DNA from 3 places in the Planococcus lenghuensis genome. Region 2 is predicted to be linked to each of the others. Evidence: riboswitches for the same ligand, from Rfam matches in the RefSeq annotation. Region 2 holds a riboswitch; each other region holds the start of a gene.

Region 1 (10,504 bases), 680 kb from region 2:
GGCTCGATCCGCGGTTTCCGGGCTGTGACACGGTGACGAAAGTCGGTTGCTGTGATCTTGACCGGCTTGCAGCATGGGGCGAACAGTATGGCTTACGGCGGGAATGGATTGATGACCGACGCGATGACTACCCTCATTTTGATTTGTTTGGTGAACGCCAGCGAATGATTCTCGAAGCCGAACAGCAGACCCGGCAGCTCGATAAGTTTGTACGAAAAAAAGCCTGAGAGAACTCAGGCTTTTTTGTAATCGTATTCGAGTTCCCCTGTCGACTCATTAAACAGGACGTGCAAATTGTGCCCATCAAAATACCACTTATCCCGCTCTTCCACGAAAAACAGCAGGTTATCGTACGTACTTTCAGCTGCTGCTTCATCCGGCGTGTCTTTTGTCACGCCGAGCGAGAAGCCCGCATGCAGTTTACTCGAACCGCCGTAGCGGGCGAAAAATCGGATGTTTTCTCCAGGTTCCGCTTCCATTTCATCCTTGAACCAGTTCAGCGCTTCTTTCGAGACTACGATATCCAATCGGATCACGTCCTTTTCTAAGCGTTTTACATCCACTTAACTTTTGGTTCTGTGCCAGCACGGATTCTGGCTATGTTTGAACGGTGCCGGTAAATGATGAACACAGACAAAATGACAATGACGATAAACAGAAGCCAATCTCCCGTCAGCCACACATAGACGGCCGTGTATGCCATGGCGATAAACCCGAGAGAGATGGATGTCAGGGAGACGATCTTCGTGAGTTTCAGCACGAGGAAGAACGACAGAACCATGACAACGAACAGCGGCCAGTGATAAGCTAAGAGCACGCCTCCGCTTGTGGCCACAGCTTTTCCGCCACGGAATCCGGCGAATACCGGAAAAATATGTCCGACGACAGCTGCAACACCGAGGATGAGCGGGTGAATGTCCGTCTCAATAACAAGCGGCAACAAAACCGCAGCCGTTCCTTTCAGGATGTCGATGAGGGTGACCGCTGCACCCGCTTTTTTTCCGAGCGTGCGAAAAGCATTCGTAGCGCCGAGGTTACCGCTTCCCATTTTTCGGATGTCTGTGTTATAAAATGCTTTCCCTACCCAAAGCCCTGCCGGAATGGAACCGAGCACATACGCCGCAATGACGGCAAACAAAGTTTCCATAGTTTGCTCCTTCATTCCTTGATAATCGTGTATACTGTATACGACTGATGCAGTCTCAGTTTATCACGAGATGCAAAGAATGGACAATAGCAGAGCTGAACTAGTTATTGCAGAGGCACAGCCAGTATGATAAAAGAAAAGGACAGGTGATTTTTTATGCAGAACCCTTCCCGAAACGAAATCAGGTCCATACTGGATCAGGCCGAAACGATTGCAGTCATCGGCTTGAGTCCGAATCCTGCCCGGACCTCTCATATGGTGTCAAAAGCGATGCAGGATGCCGGTTACCGGATTATTCCGGTCAATCCGATGGCCGATGAAGTACTCGGCGAAAAAAGTTATGCCCACCTGACGGATATGCCGGAACCAATCGATATCGTCAACGTCTTCAGAAGGAGTGAATTTCTGCCGGAAATTGCAGCCGAATATTTACAGACGAAGGCGCCGGTATTCTGGACGCAATTGGATGTCACGGACGAAGCCGTAGGGGAACAACTAAGACAAGCAGGACGTCAAGTGGTGATGGACCGCTGCATCAAAGTGGAGCACGCCATAGCGAAATAAGCGACTGAAGGGCGCCATAGCGCTCTTTTTATTTGACAAAAAGATTAATTTGACAGAAACTCACAGGACCGATACGATTAAACAGAGAAGCGAACATGTGTTTGTTGGAGGGAAATTAATGGCAAAATTACAGGAACACACATATAACGAAGATGCCATTCAGGTGCTTGAAGGGCTCGATGCTGTCCGGAAACGACCAGGTATGTACATCGGTTCAACCGATACCCGGGGGCTTCATCATCTTGTGTACGAAATCGTTGATAATTCCGTGGATGAAGTGTTGGCCGGCTACGGCAGCCGCATTTCCGTTACCATTCATGAAGACAATTCAGTAAGCGTGCGGGATTATGGTCGGGGAATGCCGACGGGGACACATGCAAGCGGTAAGCCGACACCGGAAGTTATTCTGACCGTGCTCCATGCCGGCGGAAAATTCGGCCAGGGCGGCTACAAGACCAGCGGCGGATTGCACGGCGTCGGTGCTTCAGTTGTGAATGCGCTGTCGGAATCACTTAAGGTGACCATCTACCGGAACGGCAAAGTATTCGAACAGCGATTTGAAAAAGGCGGAAAACCCGTCACAACACTTGAGGAAAAAGGAAAGACGAAGGAAAGCGGCACACTTATCCATTTCAAACCGGATGCGTCGATCTTTTCTGCAACGAAATTCAATTACGAAACGTTGAGCGAGCGGCTGCGTGAGTCGGCGTTCCTGCTGAAAAATACAGCAATTGAATTGAAAGACGAGCGCACAGCCGAAGAGGAGACGTTCCTGTTCGAAACCGGTATTGAAGCATTTGTCCGGTACTTGAATGAAGAGAAAGATGTGCTCCATAAAGTGGGATACATTGAAGGGGAACAGCAGAGCATTGAAGTGGAATTTGCGTTCCAGTTCAATGACGGCTATTCGGAGACGATTCTGTCGTTCGTCAATAACGTGCGGACGCGGGACGGCGGGACGCACGAGACAGGCGCAAAAGCGGCGATGACCCGGGTATTCAACGATTACGCAAGAAAGATCAACTTGCTGAAAGAAAAAGATAAAAACCTGGATGGCTCGGATATCCGGGAAGGCCTGGCGGCGATCGTATCCGTCCGGATTCCGGAAGAATTGCTGCAATTTGAAGGACAAACAAAAGGCAAGCTTGGCACAAGTGAAGCGCGAAGCGCGGTCGATGCGGTCGTATCGGAAAAGCTGATGTACTTCCTCGAAGAAAACGCGGAACTCAGCGCATCGCTCGTCCGGAAAGCCATCCGGGCATCGCAGGCGCGGCTTGCAGCCCGAAAAGCGCGGGAAGATGCACGGAACGGCAAGAAACGCAAAAAGTCCGATACGCTGCTTTCCGGTAAACTGACACCGGCCCAGTCCCGCAATGCAAAGAAAAATGAATTGTATCTCGTGGAAGGGGATTCGGCCGGCGGATCTGCCAAACAAGGGCGCGACCGCAGCTTCCAGGCGATTTTGCCGCTCCGCGGGAAAGTCGTCAACACGGAAAAAGCGAAACTTGAAGATATCATGAAAAATGAAGAAATTTCCACGATCATTCACGCAATCGGCGGCGGTGTGGCGTCTGAGTTCGCGGTGGATGACATCGCCTATAACAAAGTCGTCATCATGACGGATGCCGACACGGATGGCGCGCATATCCAAGTGCTTCTCCTGACATTCTTCTACCGCTACATGAAACCGCTGATCGATGCCGGGAAAGTCTATATCGCACTTCCGCCGCTGTATAAAGTCTCCAAAGGCGCCGGCAAAAAAGAAGTGATCGAATATGCTTGGACAGAAAACGAGCTGGATGCCGCCATCAAAAAAATCGGCAAAGGCTATGGAATTCAACGCTATAAAGGACTTGGCGAGATGAACGCTGACCAGCTGTGGGAGACGACGATGAATCCGGAAACGCGCACGTTGATCCGCGTGACGATCGAAGACGGCGCGCGTGCAGAGCGTCATATCACAACATTGATGGGCGATAAAGTGGAACCGCGCCGCAAATGGATCGAAAGCCATGTGGACTTTGGTCTTGAAGACGATAACAACATTCTGGAAAACGATTTGATTCATGAAGAGGAGGAAGTGATTTGACGCAGCTCGAAAAGTTTCAGGACCTTCCTCTGGAGGAAGTGATCGGCGACCGCTTCGGCCGCTATTCAAAATACATTATTCAGGACCGGGCGCTGCCGGATGCACGCGACGGCCTGAAACCGGTACAGCGACGCATTCTGTATGCGATGTTCCGGGAAGGCAACACAAACGATAAAGGGTTCCGGAAATCGGCGAAAACCGTCGGAAACGTCATCGGTAACTATCATCCGCACGGTGACAGCTCGGTATACGAGGCGATGGTCCGGATGAGCCAGGATTGGAAAGTCCGGCACATGCTGGTTGAAATGCATGGTAACAACGGTTCAATGGATGGCGATCCGCCGGCAGCGATGCGTTATACAGAAGCCCGATTGTCAGCCATTGCATCTGAAATGCTGCGGGACATCGATAAACGGACCGTGGATTTTATTCCGAATTTCGATGACACCGAGAACGAGCCGACGGTTCTGCCGGCGAAATTCCCGAGTCTTCTCGTCAACGGATCGACAGGTATTTCCGCGGGGTATGCGACGGATATTCCGCCGCACGCCCTCCACGAAGTGCTCGATGCCGTGCTGATGCGCATGGATAAATCGGATGCGACGGTCGAGGAACTGATGACCGTACTGAAAGGGCCGGACTTTCCGACCGGGGGCACCATTCAAGGGACCGACGGCATTCGCCAGGCATACGAAACCGGTAAGGGCCGGATCGTTGTTCGGGCCAAATCGGGAACTGAAAGCCTGAAAGGCGGCAAGGAACAGATTGTCATTACGGAAATTCCGTATGAAGTGAATAAAGCAAACCTTGTCAAAAAGATTGACGACCTCCGGTTTGACCGGAAGCTGGAAGGCATCGCGGATGTGCGGGATGAATCAGACCGAACGGGTCTCCGCATGGTCATTGAGCTGAAAAAAGACATCGATGCAACCGGTGTGTTGAATTACCTGTACAAGAATACCGATCTGCAGATCAGCTACAACTTTAATATGGTTGCGATTTACAAGCGCCGGCCGACGGTGATGACCTTGCCGAAACTGCTGGATGCGTATATCGACCATCAAAAAGAAGTGATCACAAAGCGGTCTGAATTCGATTTGCAGAAAGCGAATGACCGGCTTCATATTGTCGAAGGGCTCATGAAAGCCTTGTCAATTCTCGACAAAGTGATCAAGACGATCCGGGCATCGACGGATAAGCGGGATGCAAAAACCAATTTAAAAGAAGCGTATAAGTTCACGGAAGCACAAGCGGAAGCAATCGTATCGCTTCAGCTTTACCGCCTGACGAATACCGATATCTCGGAACTTCAGAAAGAAGAGCAGGAACTGCGCAAAAAAATTGAAGAGTTGACCGGTATCCTGACGAGCCCTAAAAAATTAAACAAAGTGATTAAGAAAGAACTGACCGCTGTCCGGAAGCAATTTGCAGAGCCGCGCCGGTCGGTCATCGAAGAGAAGATCGAAGAACTGAAAATCACGAAAGAATTGCTCGTGCCAAGCGAGGAAGTGATCGTGACCGTCACGAAAGATGGTTACGTCAAACGGACGAGCCTGCGCTCGCATGCAGCATCCAATGGCCAGGAGTTCGCGATGAAAGAAAGTGATATGCTGCTGTTCGAAGGCAATTTGAATACACAGGATACGCTCCTCATCTTCACGACAGCCGGGAATTTTGTCTACCAGCCGGTTCACGAATTGCCGGATATCCGCTGGAAAGATCTCGGCCAGCATTTATCGAGCATTGTCCCGCTTGACGACGAGGAAGCCGTTCTGTCAGTGCTGCCCGTTAAATCATTTGAAGAGGAAGCAACGATTGTAACAGCTTCCGCGAATGGTCTCGTGAAACAATCGGCACTGAAAGATTATCAGATGCAGCGTTATTCGAAGCCGATCAAGACGATGAATTTGAAGAAAGATGATCGCATGATTTTTGCAGCACTCCACACGGATGAACCGGAATTCTTCATGGCGACCCGGTTCGGATACGGCGTGCGATTCCAGATGGAGGAAGTGCCGGTGACGGGACTTAGGACAGCGGGCGTAAAAGGCATCAACTTGAAAGATGGCGATGAGACCGTATCTGCTCTCCTGATCAAAGAAGGGCCAGACTTTGAATTGCTCCTCCTCACCCAACGCGGGGCTGTGAAGAAAATGAAGCCATCTGAATTTGAAACAGGCACCCGTGCCAAACGGGGGCTGGTCATGTTGCGGGAAGTGAAGTCCAATCCCCATAGTGTGGCAGGCGTCATCGGAGTACAGGGTACGGAAGAAATTATCATTGAAACCGAAAAAGGGCACCGGATTCCGGTCAGTATTAAGAAACTGAAAGCGGCAGACCGGTATTCCAATGGTTCGTTCCTGCTTGATGAGAAAACGGATGGCCGGGCGGTCACTGTTTATCGTGTGGAACAGCCGGAATAAAACAATATAGGAAACAAATGAAAAGCATCGCCTGCGGGCGGTGCTTTTTTGTATGCAAGAATCTAGTCCCGAAATGATGCAATGGCAATGCAGGAACTTTGGAGAAGCAGGTCGAATAATAAAAAGTAAATGATCGAGAGGAGATACAAGACCATGATCCTACAGTATGATCGGATTCTTGTTGCTGTCGATGGCTCAAAAGAAGCGGAATGGGCGTTTCAAAAATCCATTGGTATTGCCCAGCGGAACCGGGCTGCTTTGTTCATAGTCAACATTTTGGATGCCCGTTTGTTCCAAGGGAATAAAATGTATGACAGTTCTGTCATGAGGGGAGGCGAACAGCAAGCGAGAAAGGCGGCAGAAAAGCTGTTGAACCGCTATAAAGCAGAAGCGGAAGCGGCGGGTGTGAAGCCGGTGGAGATCATTATTGAGCGCGGTTCTCCACGAGTTACGATTCCACGCGGGGTGGCCCGGAAAATTGACGCAGATCTGATCATTTGTGGTGCCAGCGGGCTGAACCGGGTGGAACGGTTTATCATGGGCAGTGTCTCCCAGTCGATCGCAAGGATGAGTGCATGTGATGTGCTGGTTGTCCGGACAGAAGAAGAAATCGATGAAGCAGCCGCGGAAGCCTGAAGAAACGCATTTCCCTACATGGAGGCGAGCGCATGAAACTGGCAAAAGTTCCTGAACATAAACCGATTCCTACAAGCGAAACCCGGGTGTTGAAATGGGTCGGAGGCGGACTGGAAGCGGCGCTAGGTATCCCGATTATTGGCGGATTATTCATCATTAGTTTGAATTGGATGCCACTGCTCATCATGCTGGCTTTTCATATTGTTGCCTTAATCCTGACCATCCAAGCAGGCCGCAAAAGAACGGGCCATATATTGGGCATTATCGCATCGGCTGTTGGCTGGATTCCTCTCATAGGCATGATCATGCATATCATCACGGCCACATTCCTGATGATCGAAGCCGGACAAGATGAGTGATCCGCAGTAAAAGCGCTGATCAAAATACGGCAGAGAATTGGGCAAAGAGCACCGGATGACGGTGCTTTTTTGCTTGATAACGTTAGACTGGTCGTAAATACATATAATGAATTTAAGTCAACTGATCCGGAGGCTGGACATGAAGAATACTATCATTCAATCGGCATTCATTATCATAACAATCAGTCTTTCTGCCTGCGGGCAAGCAGAGAGCCCGCAAGCAGAAAATAGACAGGAAATGGCGGAATTCTATATCGCCGCATTTGAGACCCTCCTGGCCGAAGATTCGGGGCTCAATGAAGGGATGGAGTATTTGATCATTGATTTCGAGGAGCTGCCTGCAGCTGACGGCGGGCCTACGGGGAATGCGGCGACAGAACCACAAACTGCTGAAGAGAGTGGGGAAAAGCCAGGGCCAGAAGTGATCGCAGAGGTCCTGGTATATTTCGAAGATACCTATGGGGTGGAGACCCGGGAAGGCGACATGCAGACAATTGAACAGGAAGGAATGATGGATGAAGAGACAATGACCATTGATGGCATTCTCCTGACGATTGAAGACGTTCGGTTTACCAGCAAGACGGAGGCCATCATGGAAGGAACAAAATTTAAAGGCGGTCTCGGTGCGATCGGACTTCGAATGGAATTGAAGGAACGGGAAAGTACTTGGTCAGTCGAGCAAACGGAAATGCTGTGGGTCAGCTGACCAAGCATGCTTTCAGAGCAGAAATTCAAGGATATCATGGCGGCTATTGATGGCTGTTCCGGTAAACTGCAAGTTCTGTTTAAGCATTTTTGAGAAAGTTTCGCTTTTATGGTATAGTGATTCCGACAACAAAATATCGCAATCCACTAGGGGAGCCGTATGAAAAACGGCTGAGACGGGCAGAGCCTGGACCCTTTGAACCTGATCTGGATCATACCAGCGGAGGGAAGTGGGCGAATGCACGCTTATTTTTCATCTCAGCTGAATTGCAGACGCCGCTTTCCTTTACTGGAAAGCGGTGTTTTTTATTTGCAGAAAAGGAGATGGAAAAGATGACTTTTTGTGAGGAAATCCGGTTGGAAAATGATGCGCTATGGGAAGCGAGCTTTAATCATCCATTCGTAAAGGGAATCGCGGAAGGGTCGCTGCCATTGGATGTGTTTCGGTTCTATGTGATGCAGGATGCGTATTACTTATCCCATTTTGCGAAAGTGCAGGCACTCGGAGCTGCAAAAGCGAAAGACTTGGAAACGACGAGAAGTTTCGCTCATCATGCAGAACAGACATGTGCGGCAGAAATGGCGCTGCATGAATCATTCATGGCGTTACTTGGTGTGACAGAAGCTGACTGGGCCGCATTTGAACCGTCGCCGAGCGCATATGCCTATGTAAATCACATGCATGTTTCGGCGGAAGGGGATCTTGCTGACGTGCTGGCTGCAATTCTACCTTGCTATTGGCTCTATCACGAAGCCGGCGAACGCCTGAAGGGAGCACAACCCGACCATCCGATTTTCGAGAAATGAATCGGGACTTACAGTTCCGAATGGTTCGGCGAATTGGTGAATGAACAAATTAATCGGATGAATTCCCTTGCAGAAGATTTGCCGGAACAGCGTCGACAAGAATTGAAAGAGCGCTTCCGACGGAGCAGCTATTACGAATGGAATTTCTGGGAACAGGCGTGGACAATGGAAAATTGGGCGCTAAAAACCAAAAAAGAAGCGGGTGTGTAACATGCTGACACAAATCAGAGCCGAAAAGCCGATTATTCACTGCCTTACAAATCATGTCGTCTCAAATTTCCAGGCGAACGGGCTTCTATCACTCGGAGCTTCCCCAATCATGGGAGAAGCACCGGAAGAAGCAGCGGATCTTGCGGCTCTCGCCGGAGCGGTTTCACTTAACATCGGCACATTGAATGAAACAACTGTGACAAGCATGTTGATTGCCGGAAAAGCGGCAAACAAAAAAGGAGTTCCGGTTATTTTGGATCCGGTCGGAGCCGGAGCCACGCCGTATCGCCTGTCAACGGTGAAGCGGATACTGGAGGAAGTTGAAGTCAGCGTCCTTCGCTGCAACGCCGGTGAGCTTGCTGCGATTATGGGGGCAGATTGGCAATCAAAAGGAGTGGATGCCGGAGCAGGGGAAGCAGATATAACCCAACTTGCGCGAAGCTCGGCGAAAAAGCTTTCAGTAATCGTGGCTGTCACCGGAAAAACCGATGTGGTGACAGACGGGGACACTGTTATCGAAAACGCATCCGGTGATCCGATCATGACTTCCGTTACGGGCATGGGGTGTCTGCTGAGTGCTGTGGTTGCGGCATTCTCGGCAGTGTCACCGGATCGCCCGCTTGCTGCGGCTGCAGAAGCACTCCGGTTTTACGGACTTGCCGGAGAGAAAGCAGCTCAGCATGTGAAAGGGCCAGGCAGTTTCCAAACTGCTTTCCTTGATGCATTATCATCTGTCAGACAAAGCGATATTGATGAGCTTAACCGAATGGAGGATGGGGCTTTATGAGTATGATGAAACAAGTGCTGACGATTGCCGGCTCAGATTCAGGCGGCGGCGCCGGCATTCAGGCGGATATCAAAACGTTTCAGGAACTCGGGGTTTATTCCACATCAGTTCTGACAGCTGTAACCGCCCAGAATACACGTGGTGTCCATGGGATTTATCCGATGACAAGAGAAGCCGTGGAAAAACAGCTCGATGCCATCGGGACGGATTTTCAGATTGCCGCTCTGAAAACCGGCATGCTGTTTGATGCAGAGATCATTGAAGCGACAGGAAAAGGGATTCAGCGCTACGGATGGAAAAACGTCGTCGTGGATCCGGTCATGATTGCGAAAGGCGGAGCTTCGCTTCTGCAGCAGGAAGCGGTGGATGCGTTGAAAGCGTACTTGCTGCCGCTTGCCGAAGTGGTAACACCTAATATCCCGGAAGCGGAAGTGCTAAGCGGCATAGCGATCCATAATTCAGCTTCCCGCGAGAAAGCGGCACAGGAAATAGTATTGGCAGGCGCAGCTTCCGTTATCATTAAGGGCGGACACGGGAAGGATCCGGATATCGCTGAAGATTTTTACATGAGTAAAACAGGGGAGTCATTTCTGATCCGTTCACCGCGGATCGATACGGATCAGACACATGGAACCGGCTGTACGTTTTCTGCTGCTGTTGCCGCGGAACTGGCAAAAGGACAGAGTATGAAAAATGCTATCCACACGGCAAAACGATTCATCCAGGCGGCCCTTACGGATCGGCTGAATATCGGAACAGGGTATGGTCCGACAAATC
Region 2 (10,504 bases):
GTGGTCTCAGTAACCGGGGCATCCAGGTCATACCAATCGAGTTTATCTTTTCCCAGCAATTCGCTTTTCTTGGTTAAGTATTGCTTGAATGGCTCTTTATGGCGGCTGATGGCGTTCCACATGGCGTCAAGTGTCCCGCGGCTCATCCGGTTCATTTGAAGAGGTTCCTGCAGTACCTCCCAGCCTCGCTGTTCATAAACCGCCAGACGGAAACCGGCAATGTGATTGAGGGTTTGGGCGAAGTATTCCTCTTTTTCCGCCCACGCTTCCTCCAGTTTTTCCTGAGCGGTTTTCCGGACATGTTCACTGTCATGGGAACTCAGATTTTCCGCCTGTCCGACAGATAAAACCTTTTCCTGGTTATCCACGTCCACATTGACACGGATATCGCCGACCAGTTTGTCATATAATTGACTCCAGCCATGATAGCCGTCTGTTGAGAGGGCATTTATCAGCCGTTCTTCCTGCTCGGAAAGCTGCAATTTCGCCTCTTCCCGCCATTCGTTCAATATAAAGCGGAACGGCACCAGTGCTTCATTTTCCATAAGTGCTGTCCAGACAGCAAATCCAGTGGCAGCCAGTTTCTTCTGTACGATTTGCATAGCGGATATAAAACGGGCATCAAGAGCCACTAATTCGCTCTGAAGAAGCCCCGCTTTTCTGTCTTCTGTGTCCTGTGCCTGAAGACAGCCGATGAAAGAAATTCCTTGGTTCAGCGGGAGCGCTGTTTCCTTTACTTGTTCCAGAAGTGCTGTAATCTGTTCTGCTGCTTCAGCTGAATCAGGAACGTTAAACAATTTCGCTGTCTCTTCAATTGTCTCAAGGTGATTTTTAGCATTGTTCAGATAAACGCGAAATTCTTTGGAATCGCTCCCCCCAGGGAAAATCTCTTCCAGATTCCATACTTCTTTGTACCCCACTGTCATCAGTCATTTCCTCCCGGTCGTTCTAATTTTCCAAAAAACACTTCTAGTATAGCATGGTTATTCATCCCGTGAAACAGAAAGCGGATACAGCTCGTCCGGCTTCAGGATTTCAAATCCGCGCCGTTTCAGCTCTTCTTCAATATGGCTGGTCGTTCTTCGCATCACTTCCAACCTCGCATGTTTTTTGTCATTTGCACCAATGATTTCCCATGGTGCCAGCTCTGAGTCTGTTTTTTGCAGCATATCTTCTGCCGCCTGTTCATACTGCTCCCATTTATCGCGGTTCCGCCAGTCTTCTTCTGTGATTTTCCAGCGTTTATACGGATCCTTCATCCGGTCCTCAAATCGCTCCAGCTGTTCATCCGGTGTGATATGCAGCCAAAACTTTATCATGATGTATTGCTCGTCAACAAGCGTTCGTTCAAATTCAGCGATTTCCCCGTAGGCACGCTGCCATTCTTGCTGCTCGGCATACCCTTCCACCCGCTCAACGAGCACTCGGCCGTACCAGGAACGGTCAAATATTGCGGTTTGGCCGTGCTGAGGCAATTTGCGCCAGAACCTGTGCAGGTAATGATAACGGAGCTCATGCGGCTGCGGAGCAGTAATCGGATGAACAACATAGCCACGGGGATCCATTTCCGCCGTCAGCCGTTTAATGGCGCCTCCTTTTCCGGCCGCATCCATTCCTTCAAACGCCAGTATAAGACCGACTTTCCGCCTGAGCAGATTCTGCTGCAGGTTCAGCATTTTCTTTTGCAGCTGCTTCAGCTCTTTTTTATACGCCTCTTTACCGGCTTCGTGTTCCTTCATGGTCAGTTCATTCAGCGGTTTCATCGGAATCGCCCCTTTCTCACTGTCTGTTTACCCAAAAAATTCGATTTCCTGTCATTTGTTGGCCGATTTCCTGATGTATACTGGATAAAGGTAAAGGAGGGATTGATTTGGTTCGAATGCTGCTCATTACACTTTCGCTGGCAGCTGTCATTGCTTTGAACATCACAGCGAATGTACTGCCGCTGAATGGCCAGACTACCGGTGAAATATCGGATCGGCTATCTGTCCTGTTTACACCCGCAGGTTATGTTTTTTCAATTTGGCCAGTCATTTATCTGTTACTGGCTGTGTGGGCAGCAGCTTATTGGAAACAGTTTAAGGGCGGTTTTCCACCTTCTTATAAAGTGACAACCTTTTTTATGCTGAGCGCTGTGCTGAACATCAGCTGGCTGCTCTCCTGGCATTACGAGTTCTTTCTACTATCGGTCGTTATCATGACAGGATACCTTTTTGCATTGCTGGGTCTCTATTTTCAATACGAACCCCGTAATAGGCTTCGGATTCCGATTTCTGTGAATATGGGTTGGGTTACTGTTGCATTGATCGCTAATATCGCTTATGTACTGGCATTCTTCAACTGGGGCGGCTGGGGAATCAGCGATGGACTATGGACCGTGGTCATGCTGACAGCTGCCACAGCACTGGCACTCCACATCCGCTATCATTACGATGATATCTGGTACCCGTCTGTCTTCATCTGGGCGTTCATCGGCATTGCTGTCGAGAATGCGCTTACAGAACTTCTTGTTTCTACGGCCTCCTTGTTCTTAAGCGGTGTCATCCTGGCGGGAATTTTATTCATCCGTAAGCGCCGCATAATTGAATCCGATTAACAGCAGAAGCGGCACAGCATTTATCCTGTGCCGTATTTTTATATTAAGTTATGTTAAACATCTCTGTTGATATTCCGCAAAACAGCTCCACATTTTTTGCAGTGAAAAAACCAATACTGTTCTTTAACAGAGCCTTATATTAAGAAAATTAACAGGGTTGGCGCATACTGTTGTTATCGGTTTATTTTCCGGCCATATCCACTGCCCCATTTATCGCAGGAATTTCTGATTTGCTGTTTGATACCAGACTGTGGAGAACCATACCCAGAATCACGACAAGAATACCTGTCCATGCCAATGGAGAAGGATACGGGATTGAGAGCAGAAGCAACTCTCCTGCCAGCGCAAACAGGACCTCCATTGACTGAGTTGCCTCAACAGCAGCCAATTTTTGCATATTCCCTCTTACCATATCGGTCGCCATAAAAAAGAGGACAGTCGCAACGACCCCTGAAAAAAGCGCAACCAGAAACGTCTGAAACATTTGGCCGCCGCTCGGCATTCCAATTGTCATAAAGCCGTAAGCAGCAAGCAGGAACCAGAACGGCAGACTTGCGATCGTCATCCCAAGCACCCGCTGGTAAGCATCCAACCGCCCCTTGCATACATCCATCATTTTACGGTTTCCCAACGGGTAAGCAAACGATGCGAGCAAGACCGGAACCACACCTAACAGCATATGATCAAAAGATAAATGCGTGGCATATTCAGCCTGCATGAGTATGATTCCAGCTAAAATGATCAGTGACATAACAAGCCCTTTAACCGGGATTTCCCCTCTCGCTCGGAGTGGTCCCGCTGCTGTAAGTCGCGTCTCAAGGAATAGCGGTGCCAGTAACGCTCCGGATACAATTGTGATTTGCCAAGACCCTGCAATCAGCCAGCCAGGTGAATAGGCAGCCGCGAAACAAAGTGGCGCATAAAAGAGCCCGAAACCGACGAACCCCCAAAGCATCCACTGCCCCGGCTGTTTTCTCATTTCACGCAGAAGCGGCTTCAGATTTTTGCGCAGTGCAACAATAAGGACAAGAAACGGAACCATGAATATATACCGGAGGGAGGCACTCCAGATCCAACTGCCCCCGGCTAACTCCATAGATGCATTTAAAACAAAGGTAACAGCAAAAAAGAAGGCGGCACAAATACCAATCAAAATCGGTTTCAAATTTCATCCTCCTTCCCCTTACTCCTCCGTCAGCAGTTCACCAAGACTGAGCCAATTTTCTTCAACAAGCCGGGCTGCACGTTCGTGATTCCCTTCTTTGAAGGCACAAATTATTTCCTGGTGCCGCTCTGTAGAACCCCTCCCTCTCACTGCAGTAAATTGAGCCATTTCCAGTCGCTGAATTTTAGGTGAGATCCGTTCCAATGCAAGAGAAATTTCCGGATTGCCTGCCAGATTCAAAAAAACCTTGTGAAAAGCTTCATCCGCTGCGATCGCTCCCGCAATGTCCCCTTCATCAATAGCCAGCTTTAACTCATGATTGCTCCGTTCCAGCTCGTCAATATGCCTTTCCGTTATCAAGGAACCGGCAAGCTGCGTCGCCAAGGCATGCAACGCTGCAATGACAACAAATGCATGCTTTGCCTCTTCCGGTTTCAATGGCGCTACTCGAGTTGAAGATCCCGGGAGCGATTCAATGAGCCCTTCGTCTTCCAGTCGCTTTAGCGCTTCCCTGACAGGAGTGCGGCTGATTCCGAATTGCTGCGCCAGCTCCTTGTCATTTAAGCGCTCATTCGGCTCCAATTCCATATTGATGATGGATTTCTTCAAGGTTTGGTAAACTTCATCTCTAAGCGACAGTCTTTTTATCGGTTTAATTAGTTTTTTATTCATGAAAGCAATATATCGCATATCACTTAATAAGGCAACATTCAAAACGACTTTTCAGCATTAAAAAAACACCCGCTTCACTTGAGCGGGTGTCCGTCGAAATGTGCAATTAACCGATAGTCGATACTGACCGGAAGACTATTATTCCTCCAGCTCTGTCAGCAGTACCGGTCCTTCCTTTGTAACCAGCACGGTATGTTCAATCTGTGCAACGAGCGACTGATCCGGGGTGATGAATGTCCATCCATCGCCTGACTCGATAATGTGTTCCGCTTTCTGGGAAATAAACGGTTCAACCGCCAGCACCATGCCCTCTTTGAGCAAGGTTTTTTCCCAGGCATCGTAATAATTTAAAATGTGCTGCGGTTCTTCATGAAGCGATTTGCCGATGCCGTGCCCGGTCAGGTTCTTGATGACAAACAATCCCTGGTCCTTCGCCTCCCGTTCTACGGCTTTACCGATCTGGTTCAACTTGGAACCCGGTTTCACCTTCGACATCGCCCGCTCGAACGCCCGCGCGGCTGCGTCAATCAGCTTTTGCTTATCCTCGTGACCTTCTCCAACAACAAATGAAATGCCCGTGTCAGAAAAATAACCATCAAGAGAACCGGAAACATCGATATTGACGATATCCCCTTCCTGAATCACCCGTTTCCCTGGAATGCCGTGTGCCACTTCTTCATTGACACTGATGCATGTGTAACCGGGAAAATCATACTGATCTTTCGGGCCCGATACACCGCCAAGTTCTTCAAACAGCCGGCCGCCGAGCTCATCCAATTCTTTCGTTGTGATACCTGGTTTGGTGGCTGCCTTCATTTCTTCCCTGATTTTCGCCACCAATTGTCCTGCTTTTTTCAGACTTTCAATTTCCTGTTCTGTTTTTGCAATCATCTAATACCCTTCTTTCAGCAAAATTCTCTATTTACTATACCATAAGAGAATCCGCGGGTCAGAGTTCCGGGTTTGTCAGGCGCGGAGCCGTGATGAACAGAACAGAACAGACAGCAGCCGTGAGCAAAAAGAGCGGGATCATGTAGGTTGCATTATAGACAATTGAGTAAACGAGCGGATTGCCTTCCGCGTACATGCCGAAAAACAGATAACCCGTGGTGACATGCACCAGGTAGCGAAGAATCGATGCGATCAGCGTGCCGATAACAACAGCCGCCACCATCTTCCCTTTTTTCTCCGCTTTCAGGCCCTTCAGATACATCCCGCGCATGACACCGGCGAATCCGACCACTGCATAAGCAAGCAGATAATCCAGGATGACCTGCATGACGACGAATCCGAATGTCAATGGCGCTACAGACGGTCCTGCCAGTATTTGCAGCAGCCCGACCAGCAAACCGGTCGCAATTCCAGCGCCGATCCCCCGTCTGAATGTCATTAGCACAAGCGGAATCATCACCAGACTCACCGATCCGCCCTGCGGCATCTTGAATGCAATGAAATCGAGCACAAAGGCAAGCGCCCCAAAAATGGCGATTTCCATCAACACTAATGTCTTTTTATTCCTCACAACAAACTCCTCCTTTTGCACCAACAAAAGGCCGCCAGAACTGGAAATACAAAAACGGCGTCAGGACAGAGCCTGACACCGGTAAAGGTCTCATTTCCGTCCACATCCCTGCGCAAGCATTAACTTACAGGTTCAAAGGGTCAGAACAAAATGTTCACTCTCAGCAAAATGCTCCCCTTGTGGTGCACTATTATTCAATTACATTATATATTGTACACGACTCCCCCATCGGTTGCAACGCAGTTTCCTGTCGTGCATCATGGGTAAAGGAATAGAATAGAAGCGATCAGAAAGGAGACTATTGAAATGATTGAATTGTTGAAGGAATTGATTAAGTTCAAAAGTGATACGAAAGAAGGCGCTAACGATGCATTGCGTTATTGCGCCAGTTGGCTCGAGGAACGCGGTGCGGATGTTCAACTCCATGATAATCTGGGATATCTCATGCTGACAGCCTCGAAAGGCAAAGGAAGTGAGACCATTATCTGGAATGGCCATGTTGATGTCGTGCCAGGGCACAAAGAGCAGTTTGCACCGTTGGTGGAGGGGGACCGGATGTATGGACGCGGAGCTGCCGATATGAAAGCTGGTGTTGCAGCAATGATGCAGGCGTTTATCGATCTCGATGAGACGAAACTTGAACGCATCGTCCAGCTGCACATTGTGACCGACGAAGAGATCGGCGGACACCATACATCTGAATGGCTCGTTTCTCAGGGCTACACCGGTGATTTTATCATCGCAGGTGAACCGACCCGTTTGAAGATCGGCCTGCAATCAAAAGGGATCATCCACATGGACATGACTTTTAAAGGAAAACCGGCACACGGAAGCCGGCCATGGGAAGGCATAAATGCCATCGAAGCGGCTATGAAGTACCATACCGCCTTACAGGACTTGCCTTTCACTAAGGAATCTTCTGAGTACTACGATAAGCCATCAGTGAATCTGGCAAAAATCAACGCAGGAGACCGGTATAACGTAGTTCCTGAACTATGTTACATGTCGTACGATATCCGGTTTCTGCCAACCCAGGATCCCCAAGAGATCGAGCGGCAGATGCGGGATTTGGGCGATCAGCTGAACCTCGATATGGAATACTCAGCGAGCGGCTCTACACCAGCTCTTGTGACTTCTAACACCCATCCATATATTGCACGGCTTCAGGAGATTATTCGTCAGGAGACAGATACCGAACCCGTTCTCTTCGGCCAGCATGGCGCTGCCGATACCCGTTACTATGCAGCTGCCATCGAAGGCGGTGAAGGAGCAATCGAATTCGGACCAGCCGGTGATGATTGGCATGGGAACGCCGAGTATGTCTCAATTTCAAGTGTGGAAGATTACAGGGATATTCTTGTCGCTCACGCACTGGAGTCCTAAGCATGTTTGCCAACATCTCTCCGCGGGAAACATACCAATAAGATCATAAATGAATGGAGAGATTCTTCTATGAAACTAAAACGATTAATGAAAACAGCTATGAAATACGGTCCGATTGCATATCCAATTGTGAAAAAGGCGTTGAACAAACGAAAACGGTCAGGGAAAACCGACCCAGCGGCACGTCCTCGTCCTGCAAATCCAAGAAGTCACTGAATCGTCAAAAAGCCGCACCGGTTATAGTTTACCGGTGCGGCTTTTCTGTGTGGATAGGCCATAATCGTGTTTAGCAAATTTTGGTCAAAACAGCTGGGCAGGATGCTGATAATGAAAAATCCATTTTGCCAGCCTTTATCTTCATAAAAATATCCGGGGTTTTGACAGAGCCAGTGTATCTAATTCTGCTTCTCTGACAGGGTCGGTGGGTTGCGCTGCAGACTTCTGCTGTTCCTGTTGATCCCGCTGCTCCCGGAGCTCTTCAAACGTTACCGGTGCCGGCTGTGGCAATTCTTCCGCTTCCACTTGCCAGGCGGATTTATACTGATCAAAGAAAGCATTCGCCATTTTCTGATAGCCGGTAACCGTTGGATGCACGTCAGCCGGGTTGGGAATTTCCGTCACCGCTTCTGTGCCGAACGCCTCGGCGACCGGGACGAACACTGCCCCGGCATCGATCGCTTCTTGTTCAAGAATAACATTCAACAGTTCAAGCTGTTTTACCAGTCCCGGCTTTTGAAGGTCATTGGCGTGTGGATACGGGAAGTAATAACCCATGACATAGATGTCTGCCTGCGGTGCCTGTTCTGCGAGTTCTGCCAGCAGCAGTTCAATCTGTTCACGGGCGTTATTTAAGACGAAATTGGCCGTCAGTTGGTCGAATGTGATGGCACCGGTGGCCGGGTCAGCCTGCACGAGCCGCAATAAATCGTTGGCACCGGCTGAAACTGTAATCAGGTTGGCTTTACTTAATACATCTTGCGCTTCATCCGACTCTATCCGCTCCAGCACATCACCTGCCGCTAAGCCGGGAAAAGCTAAGTCTTTCGTATAAAATGCGACTGGCTGATTACGCATCAGCTCCTGTGCGATCAGGTCTGCATATCCGGCATCGATCGCCTGATCCGGTGTCTGACCGGCTGCGAGTGAATCACCGATCGCCACATATGCTGCAGGTTCTGTCGTCTCTGCGCCAGCCGGCACTCCGGTTGATGTGAGCATGAATGCCGCCAGTGCTGCAGGTAAAACTTTTTTCAAACTCCTCACTCCTTAAAACGCCCAGCTGCCACTTCTGAATATCGGCTCTGCTGTGCCGTCTGCCAGAATCCCGTCTATATCCATTTCTGCACTGCCGATCATGAAATCTTCGTGCACAATCGACGTATTCAACCCGATTCCCTGCAACTCACTGCGTTCAAGTCCGCGTGCACCTTCCACACAGGTCGGATAGGAATCACCGATTGCCAGGTGATTCGATGCATTTTCATCAAATAATGTATTGTAGAAAATAATGCCGGAATCTGAAATCGGTGATCGGTGCGGCACCAATGCCACTTCTCCAAGATAGGCAGCGCCTTCATCCGAAACGATCATCTCATCCAATAATTCCTGGCCTTTACGGGCTTCTGCCTTGATGATTTTCCCGCCATCGAATGTCAGCGTGAATCCATCGATTTCATTTCCTTGATATACGAGCGGTTTAGTATTGGTGACATGCCCGTTCACGCCATGCTTCAGCGGTACTGTATAGACTTCTTCTGTCGGCATATTCGCAATGAAAGGTATGCCTGCAGGTGTCTTTGCAGCACCGGTCGTCCAAATATGTTTATCTGGAAGCTCAACTGTCAAATCGGTGCCTGGTGCCCGGTAATGCAGCTTCTTGTACCGTTTATCGTTCAGTGCGGCCGCTTTTGTCTCCAATGTTGCAATATGGTCCTTCCATTTCGCAACTGCGTCGCCTTCACCGATCCGGACTATTTTGAAGATCGCTTCCCACAGCTTTTCAACAGCTTTCTCATCCGACGAGCCCGTGAACACTTTACTTGCCCATTCCGGCGATGGAACAGCCACAATCGACCACGCCACTTTATCGGAAACAATTGCAGAACGATAGCGCTCAAGCGCGTTCCCTGCCGCTTTCTGTGCGTCCGAGAGCCGCTTCGGCGAAATACCTGTCAGCAAATCCGGGTCTTCGGCATCGATCCACAGAAATGCGCCGCCCGTCTCAATCACTTCATCGCGCTGGGCTACGGACCATTCCGGGTATTCCCGGAATGCTTCATCGGGCGCCAGCTCAAAATGCATTCGGGTCTGCACCGGATCTGTGTAATTAACTTGTACGCGTTTCGCTCCCGCTTCGTATGCTTTTTTGACAACGAGACGAGTAAAATCCAGTGTATCAGTCGTTGCACTGACCAGCAGGATTTGCCCTTCCTGTACATTGATCCCTACTTTGACTGTCAGTTCTGCGTATTGTTCCAGTTTTTCCTGAAATGTCATTTCCGGCTCCCCTTTTTAGCAATGGTTTTAGATGAACCTTCAATCAGATTGCCTCGGTCCCAGACTTTCTGAACCGGTCGGGCCGGCAGCTCTTTTGAAATGCGCTTATATTGCCGTTCATCAGCGTAAGACAGAAGCGTCAACGCTTCCCCGTCCGCCCCCGCTCTTGCCGTCCGGCCGGATCGGTGCAAATACTGTTCAGGAGTTTGCGGCACATCCACATGGATAACATGGGTCACACCTTCTACATCGAGACCCCGGGCCGCCACGTCCGTTGCTAACAGAATGGGCACTTTACCGCTATGGAAGGCTTCAAGCGCTTGCTTCCGCTCTTCCTTCTTCATTTCCGAATGAAGTGCCACAACACCTGCATCCCGGTAATTAAGCTTATTTTCTTTCATCAGCAACTGATCGAGATTATTGATAAACGCCAAGCCTTTCATGCCTTTAAGATAAGCAAGACGGCGCAGCATATCCGTTTTATCCCGCTCTTCAATTTTGACGAAAGAATGTGTAACTTTTCCGAACTCCGGCAGATCTTCCTGCGTGATATGGATTCTTGTCGGATGGTTCATCAGCCGGTCAGCAACCAGTTCGATCTCTTCCGTAACAGTTGCAGACACAAGCACGAGCTGGCGATCGTGCTGCGTTTTTTCAATAAGGTTCCGCA
Region 3 (10,504 bases), 940 kb from region 2:
GGCAGAAAAATAGAACATAGGGGTGGCGACTTCCGGTATAAGCTGATATATTCAGATATGTTCGAACTTTAACCAGAGTAGGAGATCATGCAATGCCTCGTAAACTGTCTTTTTCTTTCATCCTCACATTAGGTTTTATGTTATTCGCCCTGTTCTTCGGTGCAGGGAATTTAATTTTTCCGGCGATGCTTGGCCAGTCAGCAGGCACGAACGTGTGGGCCGCGAATGCCGGATTCATCGTGACCGGGGTCGGCTTGCCGCTGCTTGGGATCATCGCACTCGGAATGTCAGGTAAAAGCGATCTGCAGTCACTGGCGAACCGCGTGCATCCCGTTTTCGCCCTTGTTTTCACCGTCGTGCTTTATTTAGCAATCGGCCCCTTGTTCGCCATCCCGCGAACGGGCACGGTCGCGTTTGAAATCGGGATGAAGCCGTTTATCCCGGAAGCCTATACGGTACTCGGGTTATTCGTGTTTTCCGTTGTGTTTTTTGGCATTACGGTGTTTTTCTCGTTAAAGTCTTCGAAAATCGTGGATATCATCGGAAAGTTTTTAACGCCTCTGTTACTGCTTCTCGTGTCTCTCTTGATCTCGATCGCCATCATCCGGCCGATCGGAATCATTCAGGCGCCCGCTGATCACTATATGACGAATGCGTTTTTCAAGGGATTCCAAGAGGGTTACCTGACAATGGATGCGCTGGCATCGTTCGTGTTCGGCATCATTGTGATCAATGCGGTAAAAGAAAAAGGGGTTTCCGGCAAAAAAGAAGTGCTGCTCGCTGTGATGAAAGCAGGCGGGATCGCAGCGGCCCTTCTGGGGATCATCTATACCTCGCTCGCATTCATCGGAGCTTCAAGCGTCGGCGGATTCGGTCTTTTGGATAACGGGGGAGCTGTTCTCTCCAACGCATCCAACCATTATTTCGGTGCGTACGGCCGCATGCTGCTCAGCTTGATTGTAACCGGTGCCTGCCTGACGACGAGCATCGGGCTGATCACGGCTTGTTCTTCTTATTTCGCGCAGCTGATGCCCGGGGTGTCCTACACGAAATTCGTTCTTCTGTTTTCCGCATTCAGTGCGGGATTAGCCAATTTTGGGCTGAATGAACTGATCGCGATTTCAGTTCCGGTCTTGGTCACCATTTATCCATTGGCCATCCTGTTAATCGTGCTCACTTTTGTTCATCCGGTATTTAACGGCAAAAAAGAAGTATACCAGGGGAGTATGGCGCTGTCTTTTGTCGTCGCTGTGTTCGATGGATTAGGCGCTGCAGGTATCACGGTGCCTGCAGTCGATGAGTTGTTCACATCCATTCTTCCATTGTATGAAGTCGGTTTAGGTTGGATGGTACCGGCCATCGTCGGAGGGATTGGCGGCTCCTTGTTTTCGCTGATCCGGACAAAAGGAATCCGCCCTTCTTACGATTCAGTCGGATAATCAGTCAACTGTGAAATTTTTCTGAACGCGTTACGTTACTGCCGAAGAAACAAGCAAGCTATGGTACACTATTGTTCGAAATGAACGGGGGAATATCTATGAGAATACTAAAAACTTGGAACCGCATCAGCCTGGTTAAGCAAATCGCGCTCGGCTTGATCCTCGGGATTGGCCTGGCTGTTCTTTTTCCGGAAGCCGCGGAACCCCTGGCCATTTTAGGGGAATTATTTGTAGGGGCGCTGAAAGCCATCGCGCCGGTCCTGGTCCTGGTTCTCGTGATGGCTTCCATCGCGCAGCACCAAAAAGGCCAGCAGACCAATATGAAAACCATTATTGCTTTATATCTTACGGCGACGTTTTCCGCTGCCCTGGTGGCTGTGTTTTTCAGTTTCGCTTTCCCTGTGAGCATCGCGCTGACAGAAGGGACTGAAGAGTTAACGGCCCCCGGCGGAGTGGCTGAAGTTCTGACCACATTGGTATTGAACGTTGTCGATAACCCCATCAGTGCGCTTGCGGATGCGAACTACATCGGAATTTTAGCTTGGGCCATCGTCCTGGGACTGGCGCTCCGAAGCGCTTCCGACTCAACAAAAACGGTGCTGGCCAATTTCTCGGATGCGGTCACCCGAATGGTTGGATGGGTCATCCGGTTCGCGCCGCTCGGTATTATGGGGCTCGTCATCGCGGCGATCACGACAAATGGATTGACCGCGTTGCTCGGCTACGGGGAATTACTGGTCCTGTTGATCGGCTGTATGCTCTTTGTGGCGTTTGTGGTTAATCCGCTCATCGTCTATGCTAATATCCGCCAAAATCCCTATCCGCTTGTTTGGACGTGCATTAAGGAAAGCGGCGTTACTGCCTTTTTCACCCGAAGTTCCGCTGCAAATATTCCGGTGAACATGCGGTTGAGCGACAAACTGGGGCTGGACCGGGATACGTATTCTGTGTCCATTCCGCTCGGGGCCACCATCAATATGACGGGAGCCGCCATTACGATTACGATTCTGACACTTGCGGCCGTCCATACGCTAGGCATTGAAGTGGACCTCGCGACAGCCGTTCTGCTGAGCGTACTGGCTGCAGTCTGTGCCTGCGGGGCTTCCGGTGTCGCGGGTGGGTCGCTTCTGCTGATTCCGCTGGCCGCCAGCCTGTTCGGCATCCCGGCTGACATCGCCATGCAAGTCGTAGGAGTCGGTTTCATCATTGGCGTCCTGCAGGATTCGTTCGAGACGGCGCTGAATTCATCCACCGATGTTCTGTTCACCGCTACGGCTGAATACAAGAAGGACTTAAATGGAGCGGAAGAACCGGAAACCCAGCATGCGTTTGACATCGAGGAACCGGCTGAAGATTTGGCGAACAGCTGAGTAAATGTTTCTGTATGATATAGAAGGTTTAAACAAGGGGCTGTCCAAAAAGCCCCCTAAATTAAAAACAGGGAGAGAATAACCAATCGGTTGTTCTCTCCCTGTTTTTTTAAAGTTCGCTTTTTCGGAAAGTGACCGGAGGAAACCGGCCACTTTCCGAAAATTATGCGCCATGGCGATGAGTCCGAATTCGATGTGCACTTTCTGAAGCCCCCGGAGATGGAACCGGCGGAACGCCAAATTGCCCTTGATATCGCCGAAACCGGTTTCCACCTCGATTTTTCTTCGGGCGTATACCAGTTTTCGGTCCTCACATTCAAGGGCTTCTTTCGCTTTCATTTTCAATTCCTCGTAGACCGGGTTCCAGTGAACCTGACGGTTCCCTTTCGCCTTGGTACACGATTCTTTCAGCGGACATCCGGTACAGTCTTCACATTCGTAGATTCTATAGGACTGAACAAAGCCCGATGCATTTTTCTTCTCCTGATACTTTTTGAAAACGACGCGGCGGCCGTTTGGACAGATGAATCGGTCATCCGCTTCTTCATACGTCCAGTTTTTCGCGTTCCATTCATTGTTTTTAAACTTCTTCGTCTGCTCTTTCAGATAGGTGCCATACGGGATCAGGAAGCCGGCAAGCGGTTCTTTTTCATCCCCGATCAGGTAGAGGTAGTTCTCTTCGCTTCCATAGCCGGCATCCGCGACGATGGTCTTCGGCATAGGCAGGGCAGATGCCTGCAGCTCTTCCAGATGTGGAATCAGGCAGCGAGCATCTCCTGGGCGCTGATGAATGGTATAGAACAGTACAAATTGATTCTCGGTCGCCATCTGGATATTGTATCCGGGTTTCAGCTGGCCATTCTTCATATGATCTTCCTTCATCCGCATGAATGTGGCGTCCGGGTCCGTCTTCGAGAAGCTGTTGCGCTCTCCACAGACGGCGAGCTGTTCCGCATACGTTTCTTGGCGAGGAATGAAGTTTTCACGAATCAGTTTCACTTTCTTTTTCAGGAGACTGTGCCGTTTGCGGAGTCCTTTTCTGTTTTCCACAATCTCTTCCTCAGCAATGAGATCCGTCAGGATGTCCATTTGGTCTTCCAGCTGGTTCGCAATTGAAGCCAATTCCGCAGCCGCCGGCTCCTCGGCCAGCTGGCCCAGTTCCAATCCCTCCGCCTTGGCAATCTCCTGGATTTCCTGAAGCGTTTCCTGAATTCTGATTTTCAGTTTCGCTTCCCGCCCCGTCACCGCCTTACGGAAGACAAAGCTATACTTATTGGCGTCCGCTTCCATCTTCGTCCCGTCCAGGAAGTAGTTCTCAAACTCGACAAACCCTTGCCGGTGAAGTTCCAAAACAGTGAACTCGAATAACTGATCGATGACCGCTCCCATTCGGACGCTCCGGAAATGGTTGATGGTCCGGAAATCCGGTTTCTGCATCGCCGCCAGCCAGATCGCCGGAAGATCCTCGTGCAGCATCGTGGCGATGCCCCGGCAGGAATAAACTTTTTGGGAATAGGCATAGAGAATAACTTTGAGCATCAGTTTCGGGTGGAAGGGTGGTCGCCCCCCGCCAGGGTAGCAGGCGGTCAACACCTCATCGGGGAAAGCCTCAACCAACTGATCCACCACACGAGCCACATGATGGTCGGGAATCAGGGCGCCAATATCAGGAATGGATAAGGCCTGGGTCGGATCATACGGTTTGAATGCGGGCGCCGGCCGGCGCCCTTGGGTGGAAACTGCGGTTTCGTGTTCAAGTAATTCACCTGACGGAAGAGGTGGTTGCATGGTATAATCGGTAGAAGCAATCGTTGGATTGCGCATAAAAATCGTCCTTTCTGAGTGGTTGTGTGGTAACTCCCATTTTACAGAAACGGACGATTTTTGTATGCATTGATGACTTGACTAGCGGGAAGGCCGGCGGCGACTCCTGCGGGACCAGCACGAGCTGAAGACCCTGGACCGAGTATAGCGAGGGAAGCGTCTGAAGCCGTGCCCGCGGAAAGCGTCCGCCGGGCCGAACCCCAGCTACTTCTTTACGAATAGAAAAAAGGGGCTGCCCCTCGAGGTCATTTTTCATGACCTTTCGGGACAGCCCCTTGTATTTAATTGAACGTCAGGACAGATTCACACCTCCGATGCAGCTTGCCAAAAGCAGACCAGTAAACACCATCCCCATCGCTGCATCGGTCCGAGTGAGCGGAACCGGCTCAAAGAAAACGGTCCGGGGCTCACCCGTGAATCCCCGGGCTTCCATGGCAAAGGCCGTCCGTTCCGCTTTTCGCACTGCGCCAGCCAGCATGGGCATCAAGACGCGACGGATGTTGCGGACGCGGTGCAGTAGCCCGGTTTCCGTTCCAATACCGCGGAGCCGCTGGGCCTGGCGGATCTGGATGAATTCCTCCCGGAGCACCGGCAGGAATTGATAGCCGACGAGCATGCTGTAGGCGAGTTTCGGTGATAGTTTGAGCTGTTGCATCAGGCTGAGCGCAAACTTCACCGGATCCGTCGTAAACGCAAACAGTAAAGATACCGATGAAAAAGCGAGCACCCGGAAAGCGAGCGACAGCGCCCGGCTCCATTGTTCGGCCGTCACGTCAATGCCGGCCCAGCTCCAGATGACCGGTCCTTCCGTATCCGCCGCAAACACAACGGTCGTCCACAAATACCCGGCCGCTGTAATGACGAACGGCAGCATAAAGAGCACATACCGTTTCCAGGCAATCCGGCTGAAAAACGCTTGGATCACCACGATGCCGATAAAAAAGAACAGCGGCGTCCAAGGATTGAAGAACAACGCCAGGACGAGGACGGAACCTGTGACGATGGCCAATTTCACCGCCGGGTTCATGTCATGCAAAATGCGCTGCACGCCGAGCCGCTCCTTCCGGTGATACCAAATGATAAGCATTCAATACATCCGGCTCTTGCCATAGTTCGGCGGGGAGAAATTTCCGGGACAGCCGACCTTCCTTCATGAGCAGTACCGAATCTGCGACCGCTGCGGCGAAGGCCATGTCATGCGTCACAATTACGACCGTCATGCCGGAGCGGGCCTGTTCCGTGATGAGTGCCGCCAATTCCAAAAGAGCAGCCGCATCCTGGCCCGCTGCCGGCTCATCCATGAGGAGAACCTGGCGTTTATCGGCCATCATCGCCCCGGTCGCCACGCGCCGCTTCTGTCCGTGGCTGACCGCGAACGGATGGGCATCCCAAATGGACCGAAGACCGAGCCGGTCGGCGATGATCCGGATTTCTTCCGCAGTGGAGCACCCGGAATAAGTCAGTTCATCCGCCACCCGCTGTGTCATGAACAAATACTCCGGGGACTGCGGCACATAGCCGGCGGTGAGCCCTGTTAATTTCCCTGAATCGATCCGCACGATTCCGCATAAAGCTTTTAACAGCGTGGACTTCCCGCTGCCATTCGGACCGGCGATCACCATAATTTCTCCCGCTGCCGCAGTGAGCGAGATATCCTGAAGTATGCGAATGCCATTGATCGAAACCGATACGCCTTGTGCTTTTAATGCTATGTCATCAAGCGCTGAAGCTCGTTTAACGGGAAACGGCGGGGAGCAGGGAGCGGTAAACGGCCGGTCCGCCTGCAGTACCCCGTCCTGGTTAAGGACGAGTTCCCGCGTAAAGAACCCTTCCCATAACTCCAGCCGGTGCTCGACGACGATCACGGTCCAGCCATGGGTGTCCTGCAGTTTGTCCAACAGCTCAATGAATGCTTGTGCGCTGTACGGATCAAGATGGGCGATCGGCTCATCCAGCACGAGCACTTCCGGCTGCATGGCGATCGCACAGGCAAGTGCGACCCGCTGTTTCATCCCGCCGGATAACGTTTGAATGACTGCATGACGGTATGGAGTCAGACCGGTTAATTCCAATGTAGCAGTTATGGTGCTCTCCATTTCTGTCCGGCCGATCTTCAGGTTCTCCAGCGTAAATGCCAATTCCTGCTCGACTGTGGGCATGCAGAACTGCGCATCGGGATCCTGAAGCACCGTCGCTGTCTGCCGGCATATCTCGCCGGGCGCGTAAGTTGCAGCCGGTTTCCCGAACAGCTGAACGTGACCCGTGAGCACTCCGTCGCAGTTATCGGGATACAGCCGGTTCAGTAAATACAAGAGCGTGCTTTTGCCCGATCCGCTCACACCGCTGATGACGAGCCGCTCCCCGGGATGAACCTCAAAAGACAGGTCCTGCAATGTATTCCGCTCCTCGTCCGGAAAGCGGAATGCAACGTTTTCAAATGAAATAACCGGTTCACACACGGGCATCACCTTTTTTGTCATACGAAATGGCATAACCGCGGAGAGAACCGGACAACAGCAGACCATCTGCCAAATACTTGCCGCCAAGTCCGGCGATCAACGCCCCGCTCAGCACCCGCAACGTGAACATGAGTGCCACAAACGACGGATCCAGTGCCGCATAGCCCGACAGCAAATAGCCATAGCCGAAGCTGAACACGGCGGACCCGGCACCGGCCAGCATCAACACCCACGTCTGATACCGCTTATAGCCCGTTGCGGCGAATACCGCTTCTGCGCCGAGTCCTTGGACAATGCCGGACAGAATGAGCCGTGGGCCGATCGCATTGCCAAGCATGACTTCGACAGCCGCTGCCACCGTTTCCGACACGAGCGCCGCACCGGGCTTCCGGATGATGTACGCGCACAGAATCGAGACAATGAACCAAATGCCGAAGATCCACTCGTAGGCGATGGGGCCGATGAACCCGGCCCAGATGTTTCCGATATGGACGAATAGCAAGTAAACCACGCCGAACACAGCGGCGAAGACACTCATCAAGATGATTTCTTTCAGTTTCCATGACTTCAGCATATTATTGCCCTCCGTGCGACGGGCTATTGAGGCTCATCGAGACGGTCATGACGAGATGCGGGAATCGACTGGAGCGGGCATGCGTGAACGCCTTTTCGTAAAAGGCAAAGACGTCATGGATGTCGCCATGGATGCCGCTTGCGTAATGCATCGAGTCGTTGAAGACGCCGCGCGCCTTTGCCCGGTCGACTTCCCGGTAAATGATCGCCATGTAGTCCGGATTATTCATCGGATAGAGCGCGAACTGCGAAGAGACATATTGGTTCCGGTCGTCTGTGTTCTGGAGTTCATCATCCGCTTTCAAATACACATCGCCTTCCGTGTCACCCGGACAACCCGCAGAAAAGGTGCCGGACAATGCCACATGTTCACCGGTCTTTGCCGCATGAAGCGTAAGGGCTTTAGCGACATTGAAGACGTGTGGCTGCTTGCCCCGGATGACGGTTGAGACGTCATCGGTATGCATCCAGACCCGGGATGTATCGGTTTCGTGAAGAGCCCCTTTGATGATGTCGATAAACCGGTCGCTCATCGGATGAAGCGAAAACCGAAAGCCGACGATCGGGCTTGTGCCGCAGTGCTGTTGTTCCATTTTGAATTCCTCCTTGTGTTTGAGTCCATGAAAAAAGGCCGCATCCGCGAAGATGCAGCCACGTATCCATAGCAATCAAACAAAAAGAAGTGTACGGAACGTCACTGCACTTCCTCACGCCGGTATTATCCGGATCGAGTCATAAGGGATCGGAGCTCGCGCTCGCATCTCAGCCAAAGTGGGCACCCCCAGTGCAGAAAAACGGTATGCAGTTTTTGTCATGTACCGGATGTTTCCGGCACCTTCAGTGTACAGGAGGGAAAAACGGATGTAAACCGGTTCTTGAATAGAGATCAATCAAAATCGGTGATAGCGGAGGGACGTGAAGAGAATGACTGAAAAAGATTAGCCGGCCCGGCGTGCTCTCAACCTCATGTTTTTAGCGTGTGCATTCCGACTATTACAGGATTTCCGAGACAGCGGCAAATCAAGCGAAAACCAGGAGGGGCAACAAAAAGACAACCCGTATAATTACCCTTTTTTTGATTCCGAAAAGCAGATATGTACCAGTGATTTAAGGTTTTTCTATTAAGTTAACGGATTATTGATAAAACTACCGGAACGGCTATACAGCCAAATAGACCTATTAAAGGTCATTGACGGAAACGGCACTTAATATCGGCATTTCAGGTCTGGAGCTCTTGAGAAGAACCTGGATGTACATGATTGCATTAATCTCAAAAGATACGCGGCGAAGCATTTAATTGAGCAGTTATTTTTGCCGGGTACTTTACTGGCATATATGCCATGAGAACTTTTGGCTTTATGGAAATTTGCGGTAAACTAAACGTAGAGAAAAGGGTTGGCAATCCAAGGAATAATGCGTGATCCCGTTCGAAAAGAAAAGAGGGAGAAGATGAAAAGGAAATGGTTGCTGTTGCTGATCGCTGCCCCCGTTTTATTTGTTGCAGGCATAGTGGCGTTCGGGTGGTTCATGTGGGTGTATGAGCCTGTGCCGAACGAAAACGAAGTGGAAGAAATGGTGGGGGCGGATGACCTCACGAAATTTGGGGAAGTTGAAGGATCGTACCTTCTGACGCCGAGAAACTACGGTTATTACGATGATGAAGGCATTTATATTGTTAAGCAGTACTTGGATAAAGGTGGAGAATACGGAGACCAATACGTCTATATAGGAGAAGGTATGAGACTGACGGACAGTGATGAGCGAGCCATCAGCCAAGTGGAAGCCAAATATGCGGAGCGGCTGCTTCAAAATCATTATGAGAACCTGCACGTGATATCGAAACACAAGATGCATGTCTACCGGGATGATGAAAAAGTGGAAGAGGACTAATTCAATTTCTTCAACGAAGGATACGAACAGTTCCTGCAGTTTTGATTGTCGTTCACTCGGGTGAATTGCGCGTCTCGCAGCTCAGAACAAGAAGCGCAGCCGCCCGTTTTCCATCTCGCAGGCAGCTGCGTTACTGACGATTCCTCAGTTTGGGCATCTTGGATCTCAGCTATTGGCTTCCGCGTGCTCTTCGGTGCGGACGACCAGCACGTCGCATCGGCTGGTGCGTACGATATGTTCTGAGACGCTTCCGAGCAGGAAATGTTCAATAGGGCCCATGCCGGTTGCGCCGCACACGATCAAATCGGCGTCGAATTTCTTTGCAACATTCCGGGAAATCGCCGTCTTTGGAAAACCGACGGCCACGACTGTGTCCACGCGCTGAATTCCTGCCGCTTCCGCCTGCTGTTTATAGTCATCCAGCATTTTCTGATTCGATTTACGTAGCCCCTCTGCGTAATCCGGGTTCGCGTTACCGACCATCGTAAGCGCACGGGTATCAATGATATTCACTAAACATAATTCGGCATCATTCCGGTCGGCCAAGCCAATCGCTTTTTTAAACGCCCATTCCGCTTCTTTGGAACCGTCAATCGCAACCAGGATCCGATCATATGATAATGGCATTTCAATTCCTCCTAATATGGATTTTCTTATCCTTATCATATTACGGATGCCCTCGTAAGTATGTGATGAAAGTCACAATTGTAAAACTTGTATTTTTTGATTGAATTTATTACACTAAGGTAAGGAAAAGTAAGGAATTAAGAAGGAGGAGCAGGCATGCCTAATATCGCGACGGCTAAACTTACAAGTAAAGGCCAAGTAACTTTGCCAAAAGAAGTGCGGATGATGCTGCAGGTGGACAGCGGAGACAAGCTTCAGTTTGAGTTTGATTCTGATACTCAGGAAGTGGTGATCCGCAAAACAGCCTCTAAAAACGAATTGG

The links. Region 2 has a riboswitch for thiamine pyrophosphate ahead of thiT (energy-coupled thiamine transporter ThiT). Riboswitches for the same ligand answer to the same signal wherever they lie in the genome.
Region 1: linked by a shared signal. The riboswitch ahead of tenA (thiaminase II) and the one ahead of thiT (energy-coupled thiamine transporter ThiT) in region 2 are both predicted to bind thiamine pyrophosphate.
Region 3: linked by a shared signal. The riboswitch ahead of B0X71_RS09680 (YkoF family thiamine/hydroxymethylpyrimidine-binding protein) and the one ahead of thiT (energy-coupled thiamine transporter ThiT) in region 2 are both predicted to bind thiamine pyrophosphate.

What each region holds. Positions count from the first base shown of each region.
Region 1 covers NZ_CP019640.1:1,613,836-1,624,339, forward strand. The annotation lists gene B0X71_RS08185 (hypothetical protein) at 1-227, shown strand, start outside; gene B0X71_RS08190 (HesB/YadR/YfhF family protein) at 234-536, opposite strand; gene plsY (glycerol-3-phosphate 1-O-acyltransferase PlsY) at 554-1,147, opposite strand; gene B0X71_RS08200 (CoA-binding protein) at 1,304-1,711, shown strand; gene parE (DNA topoisomerase IV subunit B) at 1,830-3,800, shown strand; gene parC (DNA topoisomerase IV subunit A) at 3,797-6,223, shown strand; gene B0X71_RS08215 (universal stress protein) at 6,377-6,859, shown strand; gene B0X71_RS08220 (hypothetical protein) at 6,892-7,218, shown strand; gene B0X71_RS08225 (hypothetical protein) at 7,358-7,924, shown strand; TPP riboswitch at 8,063-8,169, shown strand; partial or broken gene tenA (thiaminase II) at 8,257-8,940, shown strand; gene thiM (hydroxyethylthiazole kinase) at 8,942-9,727, shown strand; gene thiD (bifunctional hydroxymethylpyrimidine kinase/phosphomethylpyrimidine kinase) at 9,724-10,504, shown strand, end outside.
Region 2 covers NZ_CP019640.1:932,671-943,174, reverse strand. The annotation lists gene B0X71_RS04705 (M3 family oligoendopeptidase) at 1-926, opposite strand, end outside; gene B0X71_RS04700 (polyphosphate kinase 2 family protein) at 984-1,763, opposite strand; gene B0X71_RS04695 (TspO/MBR family protein) at 1,880-2,596, shown strand; gene B0X71_RS04690 (DMT family transporter) at 2,778-3,761, opposite strand; gene B0X71_RS04685 (GntR family transcriptional regulator) at 3,780-4,433, opposite strand; gene map (type I methionyl aminopeptidase) at 4,572-5,324, opposite strand; gene thiT (energy-coupled thiamine transporter ThiT) at 5,383-5,955, opposite strand; TPP riboswitch at 6,044-6,143, opposite strand; gene B0X71_RS04670 (M20 family metallopeptidase) at 6,262-7,338, shown strand; gene B0X71_RS04665 (SGNH/GDSL hydrolase family protein) at 7,696-8,592, opposite strand; gene B0X71_RS04660 (aminopeptidase) at 8,605-9,834, opposite strand; gene B0X71_RS04655 (DEAD/DEAH box helicase) at 9,831-10,504, opposite strand, start outside.
Region 3 covers NZ_CP019640.1:1,875,568-1,886,071, forward strand. The annotation lists gene brnQ (branched-chain amino acid transport system II carrier protein) at 93-1,439, shown strand; gene sstT (serine/threonine transporter SstT) at 1,538-2,809, shown strand; gene B0X71_RS09660 (IS1182 family transposase) at 2,732-4,633, opposite strand; gene B0X71_RS09665 (energy-coupling factor transporter transmembrane component T family protein) at 4,926-5,720, opposite strand; gene B0X71_RS09670 (ABC transporter ATP-binding protein) at 5,662-7,098, opposite strand; gene B0X71_RS09675 (ECF transporter S component) at 7,085-7,666, opposite strand; gene B0X71_RS09680 (YkoF family thiamine/hydroxymethylpyrimidine-binding protein) at 7,668-8,258, opposite strand; TPP riboswitch at 8,353-8,458, opposite strand; gene B0X71_RS09685 (hypothetical protein) at 9,115-9,555, shown strand; gene B0X71_RS09690 (universal stress protein) at 9,721-10,182, opposite strand; gene B0X71_RS09695 (AbrB/MazE/SpoVT family DNA-binding domain-containing protein) at 10,339-10,504, shown strand, end outside.